DNA from 3 places in the Streptomyces sp. NPDC051041 genome. Region 2 is predicted to be linked to each of the others. Evidence: riboswitches for the same ligand, from Rfam matches in the RefSeq annotation. Region 2 holds a riboswitch; each other region holds the start of a gene.

Region 1 (6,852 bases), on a different contig from region 2:
CGATGGTGGAGGGGTCGATGACTCAGGGGGCCGGTCAGGGACCCGAGGTGGAGCGGACGGCGACGTTGCGCGACTTCCGGGTGCCCGCGTACGTCCACGAGACCGGTCCGTACGTCCACAGCACGCACCCGGGCGAGGTCGCCCCGCCGCCCGTCGTCCCCCCGCCGCCGCCCGAGGAGGCCTACCCGGAGGGGTACACGCCCACCCAGCGCGACCTGCCCGTCATCAACCGGGGTGACACGCTTCAGGTGGCCGTCGATCCGGTGACGGCGCCGGTCCCGCAGCCGGCCACCGGCCCGGGCCCGCTGTACGTCGTCGGCGACGTGCACGGCTACCTCGACCAGCTGGTCGTCGCCCTTCAGGAGAAGGGCCTGATCGACGCGGCGGGGCACTGGTGCGCGGGCACCGCCCGGCTGTGGTTCCTCGGCGACTTCACCGACCGCGGCCCGGACGGCATCGGCGTCATCGACCTGGTGATGCGGCTGTCCGCCGAGGCCGCCGCGGCCGGCGGCTACTGCAAGGCGCTGATGGGCAACCACGAACTGCTGCTGCTCGGCGCCAAGCGGTTCGGCGACACCCCCGTCAACTCCGGCGCGGGCACCGCCACCTTCCAGGCGGCCTGGCTGCTCAACGGCGGCCAGAAGACCGACATGGACCGTCTCCAGGACCACCACCTGCAGTGGATGGCCCGGCTCGACGCCCTGGAGGAGGTCGACGGCCACCTGCTGGTCCACTCCGACACCACCGCCTACCTGGACTACGGCCGCTCGATCGAGGAGGTCAACGACACCGTCCGCGAGACGCTCACCCGCAACGACGCGGACGAGGTCTGGGACCTGTTCCGCAAGTTCACCAAGCGGTTCTCCTTCCGTGACGAGGGCGGCGCCGACGCCGTGCGCTCCCTGCTGGACACGTACGGCGGCACCCGCATCGTCCACGGCCACAGCCCCATCCCGTACCTGCTGGGCGAGGTCGGCTCGGAAGACGGCGAGGACGGCGCCGGTCCCGTCGTCCAGGGACCGCACGTCTACGCCGACGGGCTCGCCATCGCCATGGACGGCGGAGTGACGATGGCCGGAAAGCTGCTGGTCCAGCAACTGCCGCTGGACATCTGAGCGTTCACCGGACGCAATTCCTCCCCCGGCGGACTGCCGAGCGACCGCGCCGGTCGGAGGGCATTCTCGGTCGACCCCCCGTCACCGCGAGCCGCCATCGCTCCACCATCGGCGTATCCGTAGCAGGCTCCCCTCCGTTTCTGTCCGACGGCTCGTCGGCATGCGCGCCCCAAGCCCTACGGAGCATCGGGGGATGCGGATGAACAGCGTTCCGCAGCACCTGCTGAGCGAGGACCGCCAGGAATACGAGCGGATCCTCGACGAGGCGCTGCGCGCTGCGCTTTGCGCCACACCGACCGGAACTGGCCGCTGCCGGACAGCGCCTCGACCTCGAACGACTGCGCGTCATGGCGCTCGGCGCCACCGCGCTCATCACGGCGGCCGTGGCGACCGAGTACCGGCACTACGTGAAGGTCCGCGAGGAACTGCGCCGGCCGGCGTCGTCCGTGCGCGAATCCGGCTCCGCGGAGCCGGGGACGAGCGCGGTGGGACCGGCCGCCACCATGGGCGAGGTCGCCGAGACCGCCGGCGCGGGCGTCGCCGCCGTCGTCGCGGTTCTGGTGCCCGTCCTCGCCGGCACCGCCGCGGTGATCCTCCTGTTCGTGGGGTGCCTCCTGCGGGTGCTCGCCCCCGAGGAGGCGTTCGCCCGGACGATGCTCGCCACCGGATGGGTGTTCGGCGCCCTGACCGCGGTCGCGATCCTCGTCGCCGCCGTGGGGCTGCTGCTCACCGCGCTGCGCAACCGTCCGACGGCCGAGGCCGGACCCTCCGGCGGACCCGGCGAGGAGGTGGCCCGCGCCCGGAATGCCCGGCGCGATGCCCTGCTGGAACGCGGCATGCTGCCGTTCCTCCGGGAGGCGCTCGCCGCCCCGGGCACGGCGGTCGCGCCGCACTCCGCGGCACCGCCCGCGCCGGCCGGCCGCATCCCGCACCTCGGCTACGGCCGGCCGGGATTCAGCAGCCCCGACGACGGTGTCCCGAGCCCGCGTCCGAGCTTCACGAGCCCGGACCACGGGGGACCGGACCACGGGGGACCGGAACACAAGCCGGAGTAGCGGGCGGGCCCGCGCTCCCCGGCTCGCGACGGGCATGCCGGCCGCGGCGACGACCGCGACGCCGACCGCGAAGCCGCGCCGCGGAAAGGCCGGGGTCCGCAGGGACGGTCCGGGGCCGGGTGACGGGGGCACGGGCGGCGTCGTCGCTCCACGTCCGTCACCGCGGCCGGCCCCGTCGGTCTCCGGCCGCGCCCCGCCCGTCCGGCCCGTGCCTGGTGGGCACGGGCCGGACGGCGCCGGATCATTCCAGCGCCGGATCGCGGAACAGGATCCGGGAGCGGATCACCCGCCCGGCCGGGTCAGTCCGCGATCGGCAGGTAGACCCGGTTGCCCCCGGCCGCGAACTCCTTCGACTTCTGGGCCATGCCCTCCTCGATCTCGGCCCGCGTGCCGCCGTGTTCGCGGCGGATGTCCTGCGAGATCTTCATGCTGCAGAACTTCGGTCCGCACATCGAGCAGAAGTGGGCCGTCTTGGCGGGCTCGGCCGGCAGGGTCTCGTCGTGGAACTCCCGCGCGGTGTCCGGGTCCAGGGCGAGGTTGAACTGGTCCTCCCACCGGAACTCGAAACGGGCGTCGGACAGCGCGTCGTCCCACTCCTGCGCACCGGGGTGCCCCTTGGCGAGGTCGGCCGCGTGAGCGGCGATCTTGTAGGTGATGACGCCGGTCTTGACGTCGTCGCGGTTGGGCAGGCCCAGATGCTCCTTGGGCGTGACGTAGCAGAGCATCGCCGTGCCCCACCAGGCGATCATCGCGGCACCGATGCCGGAGGTGATGTGGTCGTACGCCGGTGCGACGTCCGTCGTCAGCGGGCCGAGCGTATAGAACGGGGCTTCGTCGCAGATCTCCTGCTGAAGGTCGATGTTCTCCTTGATCTTGTGCATCGGGACGTGGCCCGGGCCCTCGATCATGGTCTGTACGTGGAAGCGCCTGGCGATCCGGTTCAGTTCCCCGAGCGTCCTCAACTCCGCGAACTGGGCCTCGTCGTTGGCGTCCGCGATCGAGCCGGGGCGCAGGCCGTCGCCGAGGGAGTACGTGACGTCGTAGGCGGCGAGGATCTCGCAGAGCTCCTCGAAGTGCTCGTACAGGAACGACTCCTTGTGGTGCGCCAGGCACCACGCGGCCATGATCGATCCGCCGCGCGAGACGATGCCGGTCTTGCGGTTCGCCGTCAACGGCACGTACGCCAGGCGCACGCCCGCGTGCACCGTCATGTAGTCCACGCCCTGCTCGGCCTGCTCGATGACGGTGTCCTTGTAGATCTCCCAGGTCAGCTCCTCGGCCTTGCCGTCGACCTTCTCCAGGGCCTGGTAGAGCGGCACCGTGCCGATGGGGACGGGGGAGTTGCGCAGCACCCACTCGCGGGTGGTGTGGATGTTGCGGCCGGTGGACAGGTCCATGACCGTGTCGGCCCCCCAGCGGGTCGCCCAGGTCATCTTCTCGACCTCCTCCTCGATGGAGGAGGTCACCGCCGAGTTGCCGATATTGGCGTTGACCTTCACCAGGAACCGCTTGCCGATGATCATCGGCTCGATCTCCGGGTGGTTGACGTTCGCCGGCAACACCGCCCGGCCCGCCGCGATCTCCTCGCGGACCACCTCGGGGGAGACGTTCTCCCTGAGGGCCACGAACTCCATCTCCGGTGTGATCTCACCCCGGCGCGCGTACGCGAGCTGCGTGACCGCCCGGCCGTCACGGCTGCGGCGCGGCTGCCGCGGCCGTCCGGGGAAGACCGCGTCCAGGTTGCGCAGGCCGCCGCGCGGCGAGGTGTGCTTGATCCCGTCGTCCTCGGGACGGACGGGACGGCCCGCGTACTCCTCGGTGTCGCCGCGGGCGATGATCCATTTCTCCCGCAGCGGCGGCAGGCCCCTGCGGACATCGGTGTCGACGAGTGGATCGGTGTACGGGCCCGACGTGTCGTACAGCGTGACCGACTGCCCGTTGGTGAGGTGCACCTGTCGGACCGGCACCCGCAGATCGGGGCGTGAGCCCTCGATGTACGCCTTGTGCCAGCCGATGGACTTCCCGGCCTCCCCGTTGCTCGGTCCGTCGGCCGGTCCCCCGGCCTGGGTCCGCATGGAGGCAGGCGTGCGTGCGTCCTTGTTGGTCATGAGACCTACTCCCTACGCCGGCATTACCCGGTAACAGGTTCGGCGGTCGACGCAGCGGTTTCCGTCCGGCGATGTCCCGTGTGAAACATCACTCGACTCCGGTGACGTTTCATGTGAAACATCGCTGGGACGGAGGTCAGCGCCCTCTCAGCCCGGTGCTCCGAGCTCCCGCGTGTACAAAGGTGCCTCCACGCTAGCGTCACTTCGGGCGCGGTGAACAGAGGGCCCCCCTCGTTCTTGCGATGATCGGTCGGTGACCACGACGCAGCATCCCCCCTACCCGCCGCCCGAACCCCCCCGCGGCAACGGCGCCGGAAACGGTACCGGCCGTGGAGACAGCCCTGCTTCCGGCGGGACCGGACACGGCGGCCGAAACCGCGGCCCGGGTCCCGGTGGCGGACACGGGTACGACCCGGGGTTCGGTACTGGGCCCGCGCACGGTCCGGCCCCCGGGCCCGCCGGCGGCGGGCCCGGCCATGACGGCGGCCACGGACACGGTCCCGGGGACGGTGGCGGGCACGGCCCCGGTGGTGACGGATACGGCCACTCGCACGGGCACGGTCACAGCCACGGCCCGGCGGCGCCCGTGTCCAAGCATCTGCGCAAGGTCATCGCTGCGGTTCTCATCCCGTTCGCCGCGGCGGTGCTGGTCGGGCTCGCGGTGCTGTGGCCGGGCGGCGCGCCACCGCACGAGCGCACCGGGGTCGGGTTCGACCGGCAGACGCAGCAGGCCACGGTCACGACCGTCGAGGAGGTGAGCTGCGCGTCCGTCAACGCCTCCGGCCCCACTCCGACCGGCGACACGTCCACCGCCGAGGGCTCCTCCGCCCAGCAGCAGGCGACCGGTACCTGCAAGAGGGCGACGATCCGGGTCGACACCGGCAGGGACAAGGGTCGTACGTTCACCGAGATCGTGCAGCCCGACCAGTCGCGGCAGCTGCACGAGGGCCAGGAGGTCGTGGTCGCCTACGAGCCCTCCGCGCCGAAGGACCTGCAGTACTCGGTGGCGGACGTGAACCGCCGGATGCCGATGACGCTGCTCGCCGGCGTCTTCGCGCTCGCCGTCGTGGTCGTCGGGCGGCTGCGGGGCGTCATGGCGCTGGTCGCGCTGGCCATCAGCTTCCTGGTGCTGAACCTGTTCATGCTGCCGGCGATCCTGCAGGGTTCGAACCCGCTGGTCGTGGCGGTGATCGGGTCGAGCGCCATCATGCTGATCGCCCTCTACCTGTGCCACGGCCTGTCGGCCCGGACCTCCGTGGCGGTGCTCGGCACGCTGATCTCACTGCTGCTGATCGGCGTCCTGGGCTCGCTCTTCATCGGCTGGGCCGCGCTGACCGGCAACACGGACGACAACACCGGTCTGATCCACGGCCTCTATCCGACGATCGACATGAGCGGTCTGCTGCTGGCCGGTGTCATCATCGGTTCGCTCGGCGTCCTGGACGACGTGACGGTCACGCAGACGTCGGCGGTGTGGGAACTGCACGCGGCCAACCCGTCGATGGGCTGGCGCGGGCTGTACCGGGCGGGCATCCGCATCGGCCGCGACCACATCGCGTCCGTGGTCAACACGCTCGTCCTCGCGTACGCCGGTGCCGCGCTGCCGCTGCTGCTGCTGTTCTCGATCGCGCAGAGCAGCGTGGGCACGGTCGCCAACAGTGAGCTGGTCGCGGAGGAGATCGTCCGGACGCTGGTCGGCTCGATCGGGCTGGTGGCGTCGGTGCCGGTCACCACCGCCCTCGCCGCCCTGGTGGTCTCGGCCGACCGGCCCGGGCCGGAGACGGCGGGGACCGTACCGGCTCCGGCCCGTAGCGGAGGCAGGGGGCGGCGCCGCAAGCGGTGACGCATGCGGCGGGGGGGACCGGCGCTTTCCACCGGGGTCCGGTGAGCCTCGCAGGGTCCGGGAAACCTCGCAGGGTCCGGGGAATCGATCCTGCCCGCCCTCGTCCGGCGGCTCCCGCCCCGGCCGCCGGCTGGCGAAGCGTTACGCCAACGTCGTAGCGCCTGATGCGACGCTTCAGCCCGCGCTCTGCTCCTCCGCCAGGATGCGGTCCAGCGCCTCGTCGAGGTGGGCGTCGAAGTCGGCGAGGGAACCTTCCTGTCCCAGTGGCACCAGCTTGTCGGTACGGTCGAGGAAGGCGACCAGAGGCGCCGCGGAGGAGCGGAACAGCGCCTGGTCGCTGCCGACCTGAAGCCGGATCAGGACCTCGCTCAGCGGCTCGGGTTCGACGGGCGAAATGCGCACATCGCCGTCCCCGCACGGCCGGCCCACTCCGTCGATCAGCAGTTCTCGCCCGAAAGCCCAGGTCACCGGGGCGTCGCCGGGCAGGTGAAAGGTCAGCCGCACGGCGTAGGGATCACAGGTCTCGTACCGCAACTCCACCGGGATGCGGAAAGAGAGCTCCTCGGAGACGAGAAAGCTCATCATGACCTCTGCCTGCACGGACTCTTGCATTGCCTACCCCGTCATTCGCCGTCGACTGGCCGGGAATCAACCTCTGATACTTGTGCATCTTGCTGAACGTGCACACCAGATCACAAGGAGTGAGTTTTCAGATACTGATAGAGAGGGTG
Region 2 (6,852 bases):
CGAAGGCCTCGCCCTGGTCGTGCGTCACGGCGAGCACGGTGGTGCCCAGCCGTCCGAACAGCTCCCGCAACTCGACCACCAGGCGCTCCCGCAGCGAGCGGTCGAGCTGGCCGAGCGGCTCGTCCAGCATCAGCAGCCGCGGCCGGGGCGCCAGCGCCCGCGCCAGCGCCACCCGCTGCTGTTCCCCGCCGGACAGCGCGGCCACGGCCCGGCGGCCGGCGCCCGGCAGCCCGACGAGGTCCAGCAACTCCCGGACGCGTTCCTCCCGCCGGTCCTTCGGCTCCCCCTGCATCCGCAGTCCGAAGGCGACGTTGCCGCCCACGTCCCGCTGCGGGAACAGCTGGTGGTCCTGGAACATCAGCCCGACCCCGCGCCGGTGCGCGGGCACCCCCGCCTGGTCCCGCCCGTCGAGCAGCACCCGCCCGGCGTCGAGCGGCTGCAGTCCCGCGACCGCCCGCAGCAGCGTCGACTTGCCGCTGCCGCTGGGCCCGAGCACGCACACGATCTCGTGCTCGGCGACCTCGAGGTCGACGGCGTCGAGCACCGCCCGCCCGCCGAAGCGGACGGTGGCGCCCTGCAGGCTCAGCAGCATCCTCAGAACTCCCCGGTCCGGTCGGTCCGCAGCCGCTCCAGCACCAGCAGCGCCACCGCGCACACCACCATCAGAATCGTCGACAGGGCCATCGCCTGCCCGTAGTTGAGGTCGCCCGGCCGTCCCAGCAGCCGCGCCACGGCGACCGGCAGGGTCGGGCTGTCGGGCCGGGCGAGGAACACGGTCGCCCCGAACTCGCCCAGCGACACCGCGAAGGCGAACCCGGCCGCGACCAGCAGCGCCCGGCCCACCAGCGGCAGGTCGACCTCCCGCCACACCCGCCACGGCGACGCCCCCAGCACCGCCGCCGCCTCCCGCAGCCGCTGGTCCACCGCCCGCAGCACCGGCAGCATGGTCCGCACCACGAAGGGCACGCCGACCAGCGCCTGGGCCAGCGGCACCAGGATCCAGGAGCTCCTGAGGTCCAGCGGGGGCTCGTCCAGCGCGATCAGGAACCCGAAGCCGACGGTCACCGCGGACACGCCGAGCGGCAGCATCAGCAGCGCGTCGAAGCCGCGCACGAACCGGCCCGCGTCCCGCCGGGTGAGCGCGGCGGCGGCGAGGCCGCCGATCAGCACGGCGATGGCGGTGGCGGCGACGGCGTACACCAGCGAGTTGCCGACCGCGGCGATCGGCGGGACCAGGAACGTGCCGCCGTCCTGCCGGGTCAGCGCCCGGTAGTAGCCGAGGCCGGGCGCGTCCAGCGACCGCTCGACCAGCACCGCCAACGGCAGCACGAGCAGCACGGCGACGGTGCCGAGCACCCCGGCCAGCAGCGTCCACTGCCCGGCCCCGCGCGGCCGGCGCGCGGTCACGGACGCGTCCACCAGCCGCAGCGCGGTCTCCCGCCGCCGTACGGTCCAGGCGTGCAGGGCGAGGATCGAGCCCACCGCGGCGAACTGGACCAGCGTCAGCACCGCCGCCGTGGACAGGTCGAAGATCTCGGAGGTCTGCCGGTAGATCTCGACCTCGAGGGTGGAGAAGGCGGGCCCGCCGAGGATCTGCACGACGCCGAAGGAGGTGAAGGTGAACAGGAAGACCATCAGCGCGGCGGCGGCCACGGCGGGCGCGAGCGCGGGCAGGGTGACCGTCCGCCAGGCCGCGAGCCGTGAGGCGCCCAGCATCCGCGCGGCCTCCTCCTGCCGCGGGTCGAGCTGCGCCCACAGCCCGCCGACGGTGCGTACCACGACGGCGTAGTTGAAGAAGACGTGCGCGAGCAGGATCGCCCACACGGTGGTGTCCAGCCGCAGGCCCCACAGCTCGTCGAGCAGCCCGCCGCGCCCGGCCAGCGCCAGGAACGCCGTGCCGACGACGACCGTCGGCAGGACGAACGGGACGGTGACCACCGCCCGCAGGAGCTGCCTGCCCGGGAAGGCGAAGCGCGCGAAGACGTACGCGCCGGGCAGCGCGACCAGCAGCGTGAGGGCGGTGGAGACGAGCGCCTGCCAGGTGGTGAACCACAGCACGTGCCGCACGTCGGACTGCGCCAGCACCTGGCCGATCCGCCCGGGGTGCCAGGCCCCGTCGGCCCTGAGCCCGCGCGCGACGATCGCGGCGACGGGGTAGGCGAAGAACACCGCGAAGAACGCGACGGGCACGGCCATCAGCCCGAGCCGCGCCGCGTTCCCCGTCCGGCGCCGGGTCACTTCAGTACGAGCGAGGTCCACGACTTGACCCACCGGTCACGGTTCTCGGCGATCTTCGCCGGGTCCATGGTCTCGGGATCCTCGGCCTGCGGCCCGTACTCCGCGAACTCCCGCGGCACCCGCGCGTCCTCGCGCACCGGGTAGACGAACATGTTCAGCGGCATGTCCTCCTGGAACCGCTTCGTGAGCAGGAAGTCCAGGAACGCCTTGCCGCCCTCGGCGTTCCTCGCGCCCGCGAGCAGTCCCGCGTACTCGACCTGGCGGAAGCAGGTGCCCGTGGCCACCCCGGTCGGGGCGGTGCCGGGCCGGGGGTCGGCGTAGACGACCTCGGCGGGCGGGGAGGAGGCGTAGGAGACGACGAGCGGCCTGTCGCCCCCCGCCTTCTTCCCGCCGGCCGAGCCGGAGAACTCCTCGTTGTAGGCCTGCTCCCAGCTGTCGACCACCTTCACGCCGTTGGCCTTGAGCTTCTTCCAGTAGTCCGCCCAGCCGTCGTCCCCGTACTCCGCGGCCGTGCCGAGCAGGAAGCCGAGACCGGGCGAGGAGGAGGCGGCGTTCTCGGTGACGAGGAGGTTCCTGTACGCGGGCTCGATCAGGTCGTCGAAGGTCCGCGGCGGGTCGAGCTCGCGGTCGGCGAAGTACTCCTTGTCGTAGTTGACACAGATGTCGCCGGTGTCGATGGGCGTGACCCGGTGCTTGCCCTGGTCGACGCGGTACTCGGACTCGATCCGGTCGGAGCCCTGCGGCCGGTACGGCTGGAACACGCCGTTGTCGAGGGCGCGCGACAGCAGCGTGTTGTCGACGCCGAAGAAGACGTCGCCCTGCGGGTTGTCCTTGGTGAGGACGGCCTTGTTGACGGCCTGCCCGGCGTCGCCGTTCTTGAGGACCCTGACCCGGTAGCCGGACTCCTTCTCGAAGGCGGCGATGACGCTCTTCGACGCGGCCCACGAGTCGTGGCTGACGAGGGTCACGGTCCGGGTGCCGCCGGATGACTGCTCGCCGGACGACCCGCACCCGGCCAGGCCGCCGGCCAGACCGAGTCCGACGGCCAGGATCGTGACCTTCTTGGTGATGTTCACCGGATTCCTCCTGGGGTGACCAGGAAGAGACGCGGCCCTGCCCGAAACCCCTGGCGGGGTTCCGGGCAGGGCGCAACAGCTCGAGTGATGACCGATCTCCCTACCCAGAATGACCTGGGCGAGGTTCGGAGGGTCTGCGGCCCGTGCCGCACTCTCAGCGCTGTGGCGCTCCCCTGTCGGAATATGCAGATGTGCTTGCGGTGGTTCGACGACGGTCAGGTTACCGCTCGCTCGCGGCGAGCTGACCGCAGGCCCCGTCGATCTCCTGACCACGGGTGTCCCGGATCGTCACCGGCACCCCGTGGGCGGCGATCGCCTCCACGAACGCCTTCTCGTCCTCCGGCCGGGAGGCGGTCCACTTGGACCCGGGCGTCGGGTTGAGCGGGATCAGGTTGACGTGCACGGGCCTGCCCTTGAGCAGCCGCCCGAGCCGGTCGCCGCGCCACGCCTGGTCGTTGATGTCCCGGATGAGGGCGTACTCGATGGACAGCCGCCGGCCGGACTTGGCCGCGTACGCGAAGCCCGCGTCCAGGACCTCCCGCACCTTCCACCGCGTGTTGACGGGGACGAGGGTGTCGCGCAGTTCGTCGTCGGGGGCGTGCAGCGAGATGGCCAGGCGGCACTTGAAGCCCTCGTCGGCGAAGCGGTGGATGGCCGGGACGAGGCCGACCGTCGAGACCGTGATGCCGCGCTGGGACAGCCCGAGCCCGTCGGGCTCGGGGTCGGTGAGCCGGCGGATGGCGCCGACGACCCGGTTGTAGTTGGCGAGGGGCTCGCCCATGCCCATGAAGACGATGTTGGACAGCCGCGCCGGGCCGCCGGGGACCTCGCCGTCCCTCAGCGCCCGCATCCCGTCCACGATCTGGTGCACGATCTCGGCGGTGGACAGGTTCCGGTCCAGGCCGGCCTGCCCGGTGGCGCAGAACGGGCAGTTCATGCCGCAGCCCGCCTGGGAGCTGATGCACATCGTCACCCGGTCCGGGTAGCGCATCAGCACCGACTCCACGAGCGTGCCGTCGAAGAGCCGCCACAGCGTCTTGCGGGTGGTGCCCTCGTCGGTCGACAGGTGCCGGACGACCGTCATCAGCTCCGGCAGCAGCGCCTCCTGGAGCCGGGGGCGTGCGGCGGCCGGGATGTCGGTCCACTGCGCCGGGTCGTGCGCGTACCGCGCGAAGTAGTGCTGCGAGAGCTGCCTGGCGCGAAACGGCTTCTCGCCGATCGCGGCGACGGCTTCCTTGCGCTCGGCGGGCGTGAGGTCGGCAAGGTGCCGCGGCGGCTTCTTGGCTCCGCGCGGGGCGACGAATGTGAGTTCTCCGGGCTTGGGCATGGTCCTACCAGTGTCGCAGATCGTCCGCGGTGGCCCGTTCCGGTGTCCGCCGCCCCCGGAACCGGCGCGACGGCCCGGTCGCGAACGCGGAGGAGCCCCCGCCTGCACGAGGCGGGGGCTCACGCGGTCCGCCGGACCGGACTCCGAAAGCCGTGTCCGCTCAGCCGGATCCCACGAAGACGACGAGCAGCAGCCACACCACCGGCGCCGTGGGCAGCAGCGAGTCCAGCCGGTCCATGATGCCGCCGTGACCGGGCAGCAGCGTGCCCATGTCCTTGATGCCCAGGTCCCGCTTGATCATGGATTCGCCGAGGTCGCCGAGCGTGGCGCTGGCCGCGACCGCGAGGCCGAGCAGCAGGCCCTGCCACCAGGTGCCGTCGTCGATGAGGAACTGCAGGCACAGCGCGCCCACCGCCATCGCGAAGGCGACGGCGCCGACCAGGCCCTCGCGGGTCTTGCCGGGGCTGATGCGCGGGGCGAGCTTGCGCCTGCCGAAGCGCCAGCCGACGGCGTACGCGCCGGTGTCGCTGACCACCGTCAGCAGCAGGAACGTCAGCACGCGGTACGGCCCGTCCTCGGCCGTCAGCATCATCGCGACGAACGTCGCCAGGAACGGCACGTAGAACGCCGCGAAGACGCCCGCCGTGACGTCCTTGAGGTAGCCCTCCGGCGGCTCCGTCATCCGCCAGACCAGCACCGCGAGCGCCGTCAGCGCCATCGCCACCCAGGCGCCCTCGGCGCCCCGGACGTACCCGGCCACCACCATCGCGGCGCCGCCGACCGCGAGCGGCACGAGCGGCGCCCTGATGCCCTTGCGTTCCTCCAGCCGCTTGGTCAGCTCCCACAGGCCCACCACGACGGCGACCGCTATCACGCCGACGAACACGGCCTTGACGATGAACAGCGATGCGACGATCACCGCGCCGAGTCCGACCCCGACCCCTATCGCGGCGCTCAGGTCGCGCCCCGCGCTCTTCTTCTGCGGCGGGGGTGCCGGCTGGGAGGCGTCGGGCATGGGCTCCGGATTCTGCGGCGCCGCCGCGAAGGCCTGCGCCGGCGGGGTCTGGTGCGTCTCGTCGCGGAACAAGGGGCCGCTCAGCCGAGCGGCCCCCCGGTCGTCATCCTGGTCTCCGCCGTGTTCGGGTACGTCGGGCACGATGGGCATGGGGCGAGTCTGCTGCGCGTCACGCGCATCGTACGCGGGACCCGCCGGGGCTGCCCCCGGAGCGGGTCCCTGCTCGGACGGCCCCCAGTACCCGGCTTGTGGCGGCGCCCCCCAGGAAGAGTCGTTCATCAGACCTCGAGCAGCTCCGCTTCCTTGTGCTTCAGGAGCTCGTCCACCTGGGCGACGTACTTCGCGGTGGTGTCGTCGAGCTCCTTCTCCGCACGGCGGCCCTCGTCCTCGCCGACCTCGCCGTCCTTGACCAGCTTGTCGATGGCGTCCTTGGCCTTGCGGCGCACGGAGCGGATGGAGATCTTGGCCTCCTCGCCCTTGTGCCGGGCCACCTTGATGTACTCGCGGCGGCGCTCCTCGGTGAGTTCGGGGAACACCACTCGGATGATGTTGCCGTCGTTGCTCGGGTTGACGCCCAGGTCGGAGTCGCGGATGGCCTGCTCGATGTTGCGCAGCGCGCTCTTGTCGAAGGGGGTCACCACGGCCATGCGCGGCTCGGGCACGGAGAACGAGGCCAGCTGGTTGATCGGCGTCGGCGCGCCGTAGTAATCGGCCACGATCTTGTTGAACATCGCCGGGTGCGCACGGCCGGTGCGGATCGCGGCGAAGTCCTCCTTGGCGACCACGACGGCCTTCTCCATCTTCTCCTCGGCCTCGAGGAGGGTCTCTTCGATCACCACTTGCTCCTGCGTGTCTTGAGTAGGCCCGGCTGCGGTTCCTCTTCGGGGCGGCGGCCGGCTGCGTCGCGTCTTCTTCCTGCACGGTTCCCGACCGGCAGGACATTGTCCATCCCCCGGCCCGGAGCCGTCCCGCCCGTCCCCCGGACAGGTGGTGTCCGGTGGACGGGACGGTTCACCGGTCAGTTCCGGCTGCCCTGGTCACCCACCAGCGTGCCGATCTTCTCACCCTTGACGGCGCGGGCGATATTGCCCTCCGCCAGAAGCTCGAAGACCACGATCGGGAGCTTGTTGTCGCGGCACAGCGTGATGGCCGTGGCGTCGGCGACCCGCAGGTCGCGCGTGATGACCTCGCCGTAG
Region 3 (6,852 bases), on a different contig from region 2:
CAGGCCCTGCGGGTGCGGGACCCACTCGCCCATCGGGTCGCCCGGCGGGTCGCCGCGCACGGCCAGCATGTTGCGGATCCCGGCGTCGGCGTACTGGCCGATGATGTTGCGCAGCTCGGCTACGGAGTGGTCGACCGCGGTGAGGTGGGCGACCGGGGTGAGGGTGGTGTCGGAGACGATCTGCTCGGTCGCCCGCACCGTGCCCTCGCGCGTGGAGCCGCCCGCACCGTACGTCACGGAGACGAAGCTCGGCGCCACGGCCTCGACCCTGCGGAGGGCGTTCCACAGGTTGCGCTCGCCCTTCTCCGTCTTCGGGGCCCAGAATTCGAACGAGTACGTCGTCTTGCCGGTCGCGAGCATGTCGCGCACGGTGCGTGCGCGATCAGTCCTGGTGGATGCGGTTCCGAGGGCCATAGGGGCAGGTTAGCCAGGGGGCGCCGGTCCCCCAACCGGACGAAGGGGATTCGCCCGTTTTGCCGTCCGGTTGTCCACTCCTTGGACAAACGCGGAAGCCATCGGCGCCCCGGCCGCCCGGGCCCCCGAGGGGCCCCTACGCCTGCCGCAGCCGCTCGGCGAACTCCGCGGCCGCCGCCCCCGGGTCGTCCGCCTCCGTGATCGCGCGGACGACGACGACCCGGCGGGCGCCCGCTTCGAGCACCTCGTCCAGGTTGCCGAGGTCGATGCCGCCGATGGCGAACCAGGGGCGGTCGGTGGCCAGGGCGGCGGCGTACCGGACCAGGCCGAGGCCGGGCGCGGGGCGGCCGGGCTTGGTGGGGGTGGGCCAGCAGGGGCCGGTGCAGAAGTAGTCCACGCCCTCCTGGACGGCGGCCGCGGCGGCCTCGGACTCGGTGTGCGTGGAGCGGCCTATCAGGATGTCGTCGCCGAGGACGGCACGGGCCGCGGGGACCGGCAGGTCGCCCTGGCCGAGGTGCAGGACGGCGGGGCCCTGCGGGTGCGCGGCGCGGGCGGCGTGGGCGACGTCCGCGCGGTCGTTGACCGCGAGGAGCCTGCCGTGCCGGGCGCAGGCGTCGGCGAAGATCCGCAGGTGCTCCAGTTCCTCCGCCGCCTCCATGCCCTTGTCGCGCAGCTGCACGATGTCGACGCCGCCGGCCAGGACCGCGTCGAGGAACTCGGGCAGGTCGCCCTGGCGCCTGCGGGCGTCCGTGCAGAGATAGAGCCGGGCGTCGGCGAGCCGGGCGCGGGCGGCGGTGTCGGACATGCGGGTGTCCCCCTCGGTGGCGTGTCGGGACGCCCCCGGGCCGGGGGCGTTCTGTCGGGGCGCCCCTTGGCAGGGCGTGCTGCCGGAGCGTCCCCGTCGTCGGCGCACGGGCCGCGTCCCGTGCCGCCGGGCGCACGGGCCGCGGCCCCCGCCGCCGCCGACGGCGCGCGGGAGCCTCCCCCGGATGCCGGCGGCGTACGGACCCGGCGGCCGCGGCGCGGCCGGCCCCGGCCCGTGCGCCGCACCGCGGCGCCGGGCGTGCCGGACGGTCGGGTCAGACGGCGAGCGCCTGGGCGCGGCGCTTCACCTCCGTGCCGCGATTCTCGCTCAGCGCCTGCGCGGGGGTGCCGGGCAGGGTCGGGTCGGGCGTGAAGAGCCACTCCAGCATCTCTTCGACCGTGAAGCCGTCGTCCCGCAGCAGCGTCAGGGTGCCGGCCAGGCCCTTGACGACCTTGTCCCCGTCGATGAAGGCCGCGGGGACGTGCAGCGCGCGGTTCTCACCCCGGCGTACGGCGATGAGCTGGCCCTCCTTGACCAGCTGCCGCACCCGCGTCACCTCGACGCCGAGCTTTTCGGCGATGTCGGGAAGGGTGAGCCAGGCGGGGACGAGAGCATCGATCTTTGCGTCAATCTCGGTCACGGAACCTAGCCTGCCATCCCGCGCCGACAGTCGGAAACCGAAGCCGCCCCGCCCGGGCCGACGGGCTATTCCGCCGCCGCCTTCAGCGGTCTGGCCGGGTCCGTCAGCAGGTCCGGGTCCACGGGGGTGCCCGCCTCGATCAGACGCCGCCCCTGGGCCAGGTCCCGGGGCCGGCCCACCGCGAGCACGGCGACCAGGCGGCCCTCGCGCAGCCAGCAGACGGTCCAGGCGGGACCGGACGGGTCACCGCGCCACAGGGTCGCGTCGGCCGCGGCGTGGTGCCCGGCGTACTGCACGAAGCGGCCGAACTGCTCGGACCAGAAGTACGGCACCGGATCGTAGACCGCGGGGGCCTCGCCGACGATGTTCGCGGCGACCGTGCGCGGGCCCTGGAGGGCGTTGTCCCAGTGGTGGACCAGCAGCCGCTCGCCGTACCGCCGCGAGGGGAAGGAGGCGCAGTCGCCGACCGCGTACACGTCCGGCACGCGGGTGCGCAGCCGGTCGTCGGCCACCACCTCGCCGTGCGCGCCGAGCTCGATCCCGGAGCCGGCGAGCCAGGCCGTGGCGGGCCGGGCGCCGATGCCGACGACGACGGCGCCCGCGGGCAGCCGCGAGCCGTCGTCGAGGACCACCGTGCCGGGCTCGACCCGCGCCACGCGCGCGCGGGTGCGCAGAACGGCGCCGGCGTCGGCGTACCAGGCGGCCATCGGCGCCGCCACCTCGGCGGGCAGCGCGCCCGCGAGCGGCCGGTCGGCGGCCTCCACGACGGTCACCGCGCAGCCCGCCTCGCGCGCGGCGGTGGCGAACTCCGCGCCGATCCAGCCGGCCCCGACGACCACGACGTCGTGCTGCCGGGCGAGCACCGGCCGCAGCCGCTCGGCGTCGTCCAGGGTGCGCAGCAGGTGCACGCCGGGGACGTCCCGCGCGCCCGGCAGCCGGACGGGTTCGGCGCCGGTGGCGACCACCAGGACGTCGTACGGCACGGGCCCGGCGGCGGTGTCCAGGGCGTGGTCGCCGAGGCGGACGCCCAGCACCTCGCACCCCAGGCGCAGTTCGATGCCGAGCGCCTCGAAGTCGACGTCGAAGGCCGAGCCCTCGGCCTTGCCCAGCAGGACGGCCTTGGACAGCGGGGGCCGGTCGTAGGGCTGGTGGGGCTCCGCGCCGATCAGCGTCACGGCTCCGGTGAAGCCCTGCTCGCGCAGGGCGACCGCGGTCTGTACGCCCGCCATGCCCGCGCCCGCGACGACCACGCGCCGCGGCGTGGCCCCTCCCCGTTCCTGCGTCTGCTCGCTCACCCGATCACCATAGACAACTGACGGACTGTCAGTCAGCCGCCGTGCTCGGCGACCTGCTCCACCACGCTCGTCCCGCCGCCCCGCTGCGACTCCCACCGCCACGTCTCCTCCAGCCGCACCCGCCCGTCGGGCAGGTCGACGACGGCCGACGCGCAGTGCCCGGACGAGGTCGTCCCGTCCCGCTTCAGCTGCACGTACCGGAAGTCGAGCCGGTCCCCGGCGCGCGTGCCCACCAGATACCCGCGCACGACGTCGCCGCCCGCGTACTCGGCCCAGACCTCGCCGTCCCGCTCGTGGTAGGTGAACCGGGTGCGGGTTCCCACCTGGCCCGGCGCCTGGTCGGCGACGGGGGCGAGGACGAGTCCGTCGAGGGATCGGGCCACGGGCTGAGGCTCCCTTACGAGGTGCGAGCGGCGGAGGCTAGGGTGGCCACCGTAAAGCACTCGCGGGAGCCCGGACGCACCGGGCTGAGAGGGAGGCTGGCGGCCTCCGACCGTACGAACCTGATCCGGGTCATGCCGGCGAAGGGAGGGGCTGGACGCCCATGTCGCCTACGCGTACGCCAGACGTCCTCGTCGTGGGAGGCGGGATCATCGGCCTGGTCACGGCGTGGCGGGCCGCACAGCGGGGCCTGGCCACGGCCGTGGTCGATCCCGCGCCGGGCGGCGGAGCCGCGCAGGTGGCGGCCGGGATGCTGGCCGCCGTCACGGAACTGCACTACGGCGAGCAGACCCTGCTCGCCCTCAACCTCGCCTCGGCCCGCCGCTACCCGGACTTCGCGGCCGAGCTCACCGGCCTGACCGGTCACGACCTCGGGTACCGCCGGTGCGGCACGCTCGCCGTCGCGCTGGACGCCGACGACCGCGCCCACCTGCGCGACCTGCACCTCCTGCAGCGGCAGTCCGGGCTGGACTCCGAGTGGCTGTCGGGGCGCGAGTGCCGGCGCCTGGAGCCGATGCTCGCGCCGGGCGTGCGCGGCGGGCTGCGGGTGGCCGACGACCACCAGGTCGACCCGCGGCGCCTGGCCCGGGCGCTGGTGGTCGCGTGCGAGCGGGCCGGCGTGGTCTTCCACCGGGTGCGGGCCGAGCGGCTCGTCGTCGTCCGGGACCGGGCCACGGGTGTCGTCACCGCCGACGGCGGTGAGCTGGGCGCCGGGCGGGTGGTCCTGGCCGCGGGCAGCCTCAGCGGACGGCTGGCGGGCGTGCCGGACCGCGTCCTGCCGCCCGTGCGGCCCGTGAAGGGGCAGGTGCTGCGGCTGGCCATGCCCGGGGACCGGCCGCCGCTGCTGAGCCGGACCGTGCGCGCGGTGGTGCGCGGCGGCAGCGTCTACCTGGTGCCGCGGGAGAGCGGCGAGCTCGTCGTCGGGGCGACCAGCGAGGAACTGGGCTGGGACACCACGGTCACCGCGGGCGGGGTGTACGAGCTGCTGCGCGACGCCCACGAGCTGGTGCCGGGGATCACCGAGCTGCCGCTGACGGAGACCCGGGCCGGGCTGCGCCCCGGCTCCCCGGACAACGCGCCGCTGCTCGGCCCGACCGAGCTGGAGGGGCTGGTGCTGGCCACCGGCCACTACCGCAACGGCGTGCTGCTCACCCCGGTCACCGGCGACGTCATGGCGCACGTCCTGACCACGGGCGGCCTCCCGGACGTGGCCGCCCCCTTCACCCCGAAGCGTTTCAGCACCGCACCCACGGAGCAGCCCGCATGAAGATCTCGGTCAACGGGGAGCCGCGCGAGGTGGCTCCCGGCACGCCCCTCGACGCCCTGGTGCGCACCCTCACCCGGGCGCCCTCCGGGGTGGCGGCCGCCCTCAACGAAACCGTCGTCCCGCGCGCCCAGTGGCCGTCCACCGCCCTGGCCGAGGGCGACCGCGTGGAAGTCCTCACCGCCGTCCAAGGAGGCTGAACCATGGCCGACGACCCCCTCGTCCTCGGCGGCACGTCCTTCACGTCCCGCCTGATCATGGGTACCGGCGGAGCGCCCAGCCTGGAGGTGCTGGAGCGGGCGCTGATCGCCTCCGGGACCGAGCTGACCACGGTCGCGATGCGGCGCGTGAACCCCGGCGTGCACGGCTCGGTGCTGTCCGTGCTGGACCGGCTCGGCATCCGGGTGCTGCCGAACACGGCCGGTTGCTTCACCGCCGGTGAGGCCGTCCTGACCGCCCGGCTCGCCCGGGAGGCGCTCGGCACCGACCTGGTCAAGCTGGAGGTCATCGCCGACGAGCGGACCCTGCTGCCGGACCCGATCGAACTGCTGGAGGCCGCCGAGACGCTGGTCGACGACGGGTTCACGGTCCTGCCGTACACCAACGACGACCCCGTCCTCGCGCGGAAGCTGGAGGACGTGGGGTGCGCCGCGATCATGCCGCTGGGCTCGCCCATCGGCTCCGGCCTCGGCATCCGCAACCCGCACAACTTCCAGCTGATCGTGGAGCACGCGCGCGTGCCGGTGATCCTGGACGCGGGGGCCGGTACGGCGTCGGACGCGGCGCTGGCGATGGAGCTGGGGTGCGCGGGTGTGATGCTCGCCTCGGCGGTGACGCGGGCGCAGGAGCCGGTGCTGATGGCGGAGGCCATGAAGCACGCGGTGGAGGCGGGGCGGCTGGCCCGGCGGGCCGGGCGCATCCCGCGCCGTCACTTCGCGGAGGCGTCCTCGCCGGTGGAGGGCCGCGCGCACCTGGACCCCGAGCGCCCCGCGTTCCGCTAGGCCCGGCCGTCACGGCTTTGCCGCGGTCCCGCCCCGGCCCCCCGCGGCGGGGCGGGACCGCGGCGGCGGCTCGTACACTCGCCTGCGTGGACACGACCCTTCAGGACCCTCTGGTCGGGCAGGTGCTCGACGGCCGGTACCGCGTCGACGCGCGGATCGCGGTCGGCGGGATGGCCACGGTCTACCGGGCCGTGGACACCCGTCTGGACCGCGTCCTCGCGCTCAAGGTGATGCACCCGACGCTCGCGGCCGACGGCTCCTTCGTCGAGCGGTTCATCCGCGAGGCGAAGTCGGTGGCCCGGCTCGCCCACCCCAACGTGGTGCAGGTCTTCGACCAGGGCACCGACGGGGCGTACGTCTACCTCGCGATGGAGTACGTGGCCGGCTGCACCCTGCGGGACGTGCTGCGCGGGCGCGGGGCGCTGCAGCCGCGGGCCGCGCTGGACATCCTGGAGCCGGTGCTGGCCGCGCTCGGCGCCGCGCACCGCGCCGGGTTCGTGCACCGCGACATGAAGCCGGAGAACGTCCTGATCGGGGACGACGGCCGGGTCAAGGTCGCCGACTTCGGCCTGGTACGGGCCGTGGACACCGTCACCCGCACCACCGGTGCCGTGCTCGGCACCGTCTCGTACCTCGCGCCCGAGCAGATCGAGCACGGCACGGCCGATCCGCGGGTCGACGTGTACGCGTGCGGCGTCGTCCTGCACGAGATGCTGACCGGCGCCCGGCCGCACGACGGGGACTCCCCCGCCCAGGTGCTCTACCGGCGCCTCCACGAGGACGTGCCGCCGCCCTCGGCCGCCGTGCCCGGGCTGCCGTACGAGCTGGACGACCTGGTGGCGTCGGCCACCGCGCGCGACCCCGGGGCCCGGCCGCACGACGCGGTGGCGCTGCTGGCCGAGGCCCGCCGGGCGCGCGGCGCGCTCAGCCCGGACCAGCTGGACGCGGTGCCGCCGCAGGCGCTCGCCGCGGAGCACGACAACGCCGAGGAC

The links. Region 2 has a riboswitch for thiamine pyrophosphate ahead of ACIBAI_RS20630 (thiamine ABC transporter substrate binding subunit). Riboswitches for the same ligand answer to the same signal wherever they lie in the genome.
Region 1: another riboswitch for thiamine pyrophosphate. It lies ahead of thiC (phosphomethylpyrimidine synthase ThiC); the one in region 2 lies ahead of ACIBAI_RS20630 (thiamine ABC transporter substrate binding subunit).
Region 3: another riboswitch for thiamine pyrophosphate. It lies ahead of thiO (glycine oxidase ThiO); the one in region 2 lies ahead of ACIBAI_RS20630 (thiamine ABC transporter substrate binding subunit).

The regions. Positions count from the first base shown of each region.
Region 1 is NZ_JBITFM010000006.1:43,140-49,991, forward strand. It holds gene ACIBAI_RS12610 (metallophosphoesterase) at 3-1,115, shown strand; partial or broken gene ACIBAI_RS12615 (hypothetical protein) at 1,309-2,170, shown strand; gene thiC (phosphomethylpyrimidine synthase ThiC) at 2,470-4,278, opposite strand; TPP riboswitch at 4,271-4,460, opposite strand; gene ACIBAI_RS12625 (YibE/F family protein) at 4,532-6,121, shown strand; gene ACIBAI_RS12630 (SsgA family sporulation/cell division regulator) at 6,296-6,733, opposite strand; gene ACIBAI_RS12635 (IclR family transcriptional regulator) at 6,831-6,852, opposite strand, start outside.
Region 2 is NZ_JBITFM010000013.1:103,254-110,105, forward strand. It holds gene ACIBAI_RS20620 (ABC transporter ATP-binding protein) at 1-592, opposite strand, end outside; gene ACIBAI_RS20625 (ABC transporter permease) at 595-2,259, opposite strand; gene ACIBAI_RS20630 (thiamine ABC transporter substrate binding subunit) at 2,235-3,314, opposite strand; TPP riboswitch at 3,394-3,499, opposite strand; gene rlmN (23S rRNA (adenine(2503)-C(2))-methyltransferase RlmN) at 3,535-4,641, opposite strand; gene ACIBAI_RS20640 (phosphatidate cytidylyltransferase) at 4,802-5,935, opposite strand; gene frr (ribosome recycling factor) at 5,935-6,492, opposite strand; gene pyrH (UMP kinase) at 6,675-6,852, opposite strand, start outside.
Region 3 is NZ_JBITFM010000004.1:91,799-98,650, reverse strand. It holds gene metF (methylenetetrahydrofolate reductase [NAD(P)H]) at 1-414, opposite strand, end outside; gene thiE (thiamine phosphate synthase) at 551-1,219, opposite strand; gene ACIBAI_RS09140 (Rv2175c family DNA-binding protein) at 1,494-1,859, opposite strand; gene ACIBAI_RS09135 (NAD(P)/FAD-dependent oxidoreductase) at 1,925-3,154, opposite strand; gene ACIBAI_RS09130 (hypothetical protein) at 3,187-3,537, opposite strand; TPP riboswitch at 3,590-3,701, shown strand; gene thiO (glycine oxidase ThiO) at 3,699-4,862, shown strand; gene thiS (sulfur carrier protein ThiS) at 4,859-5,059, shown strand; gene ACIBAI_RS09115 (thiazole synthase) at 5,063-5,860, shown strand; gene pknB (Stk1 family PASTA domain-containing Ser/Thr kinase) at 5,947-6,852, shown strand, end outside.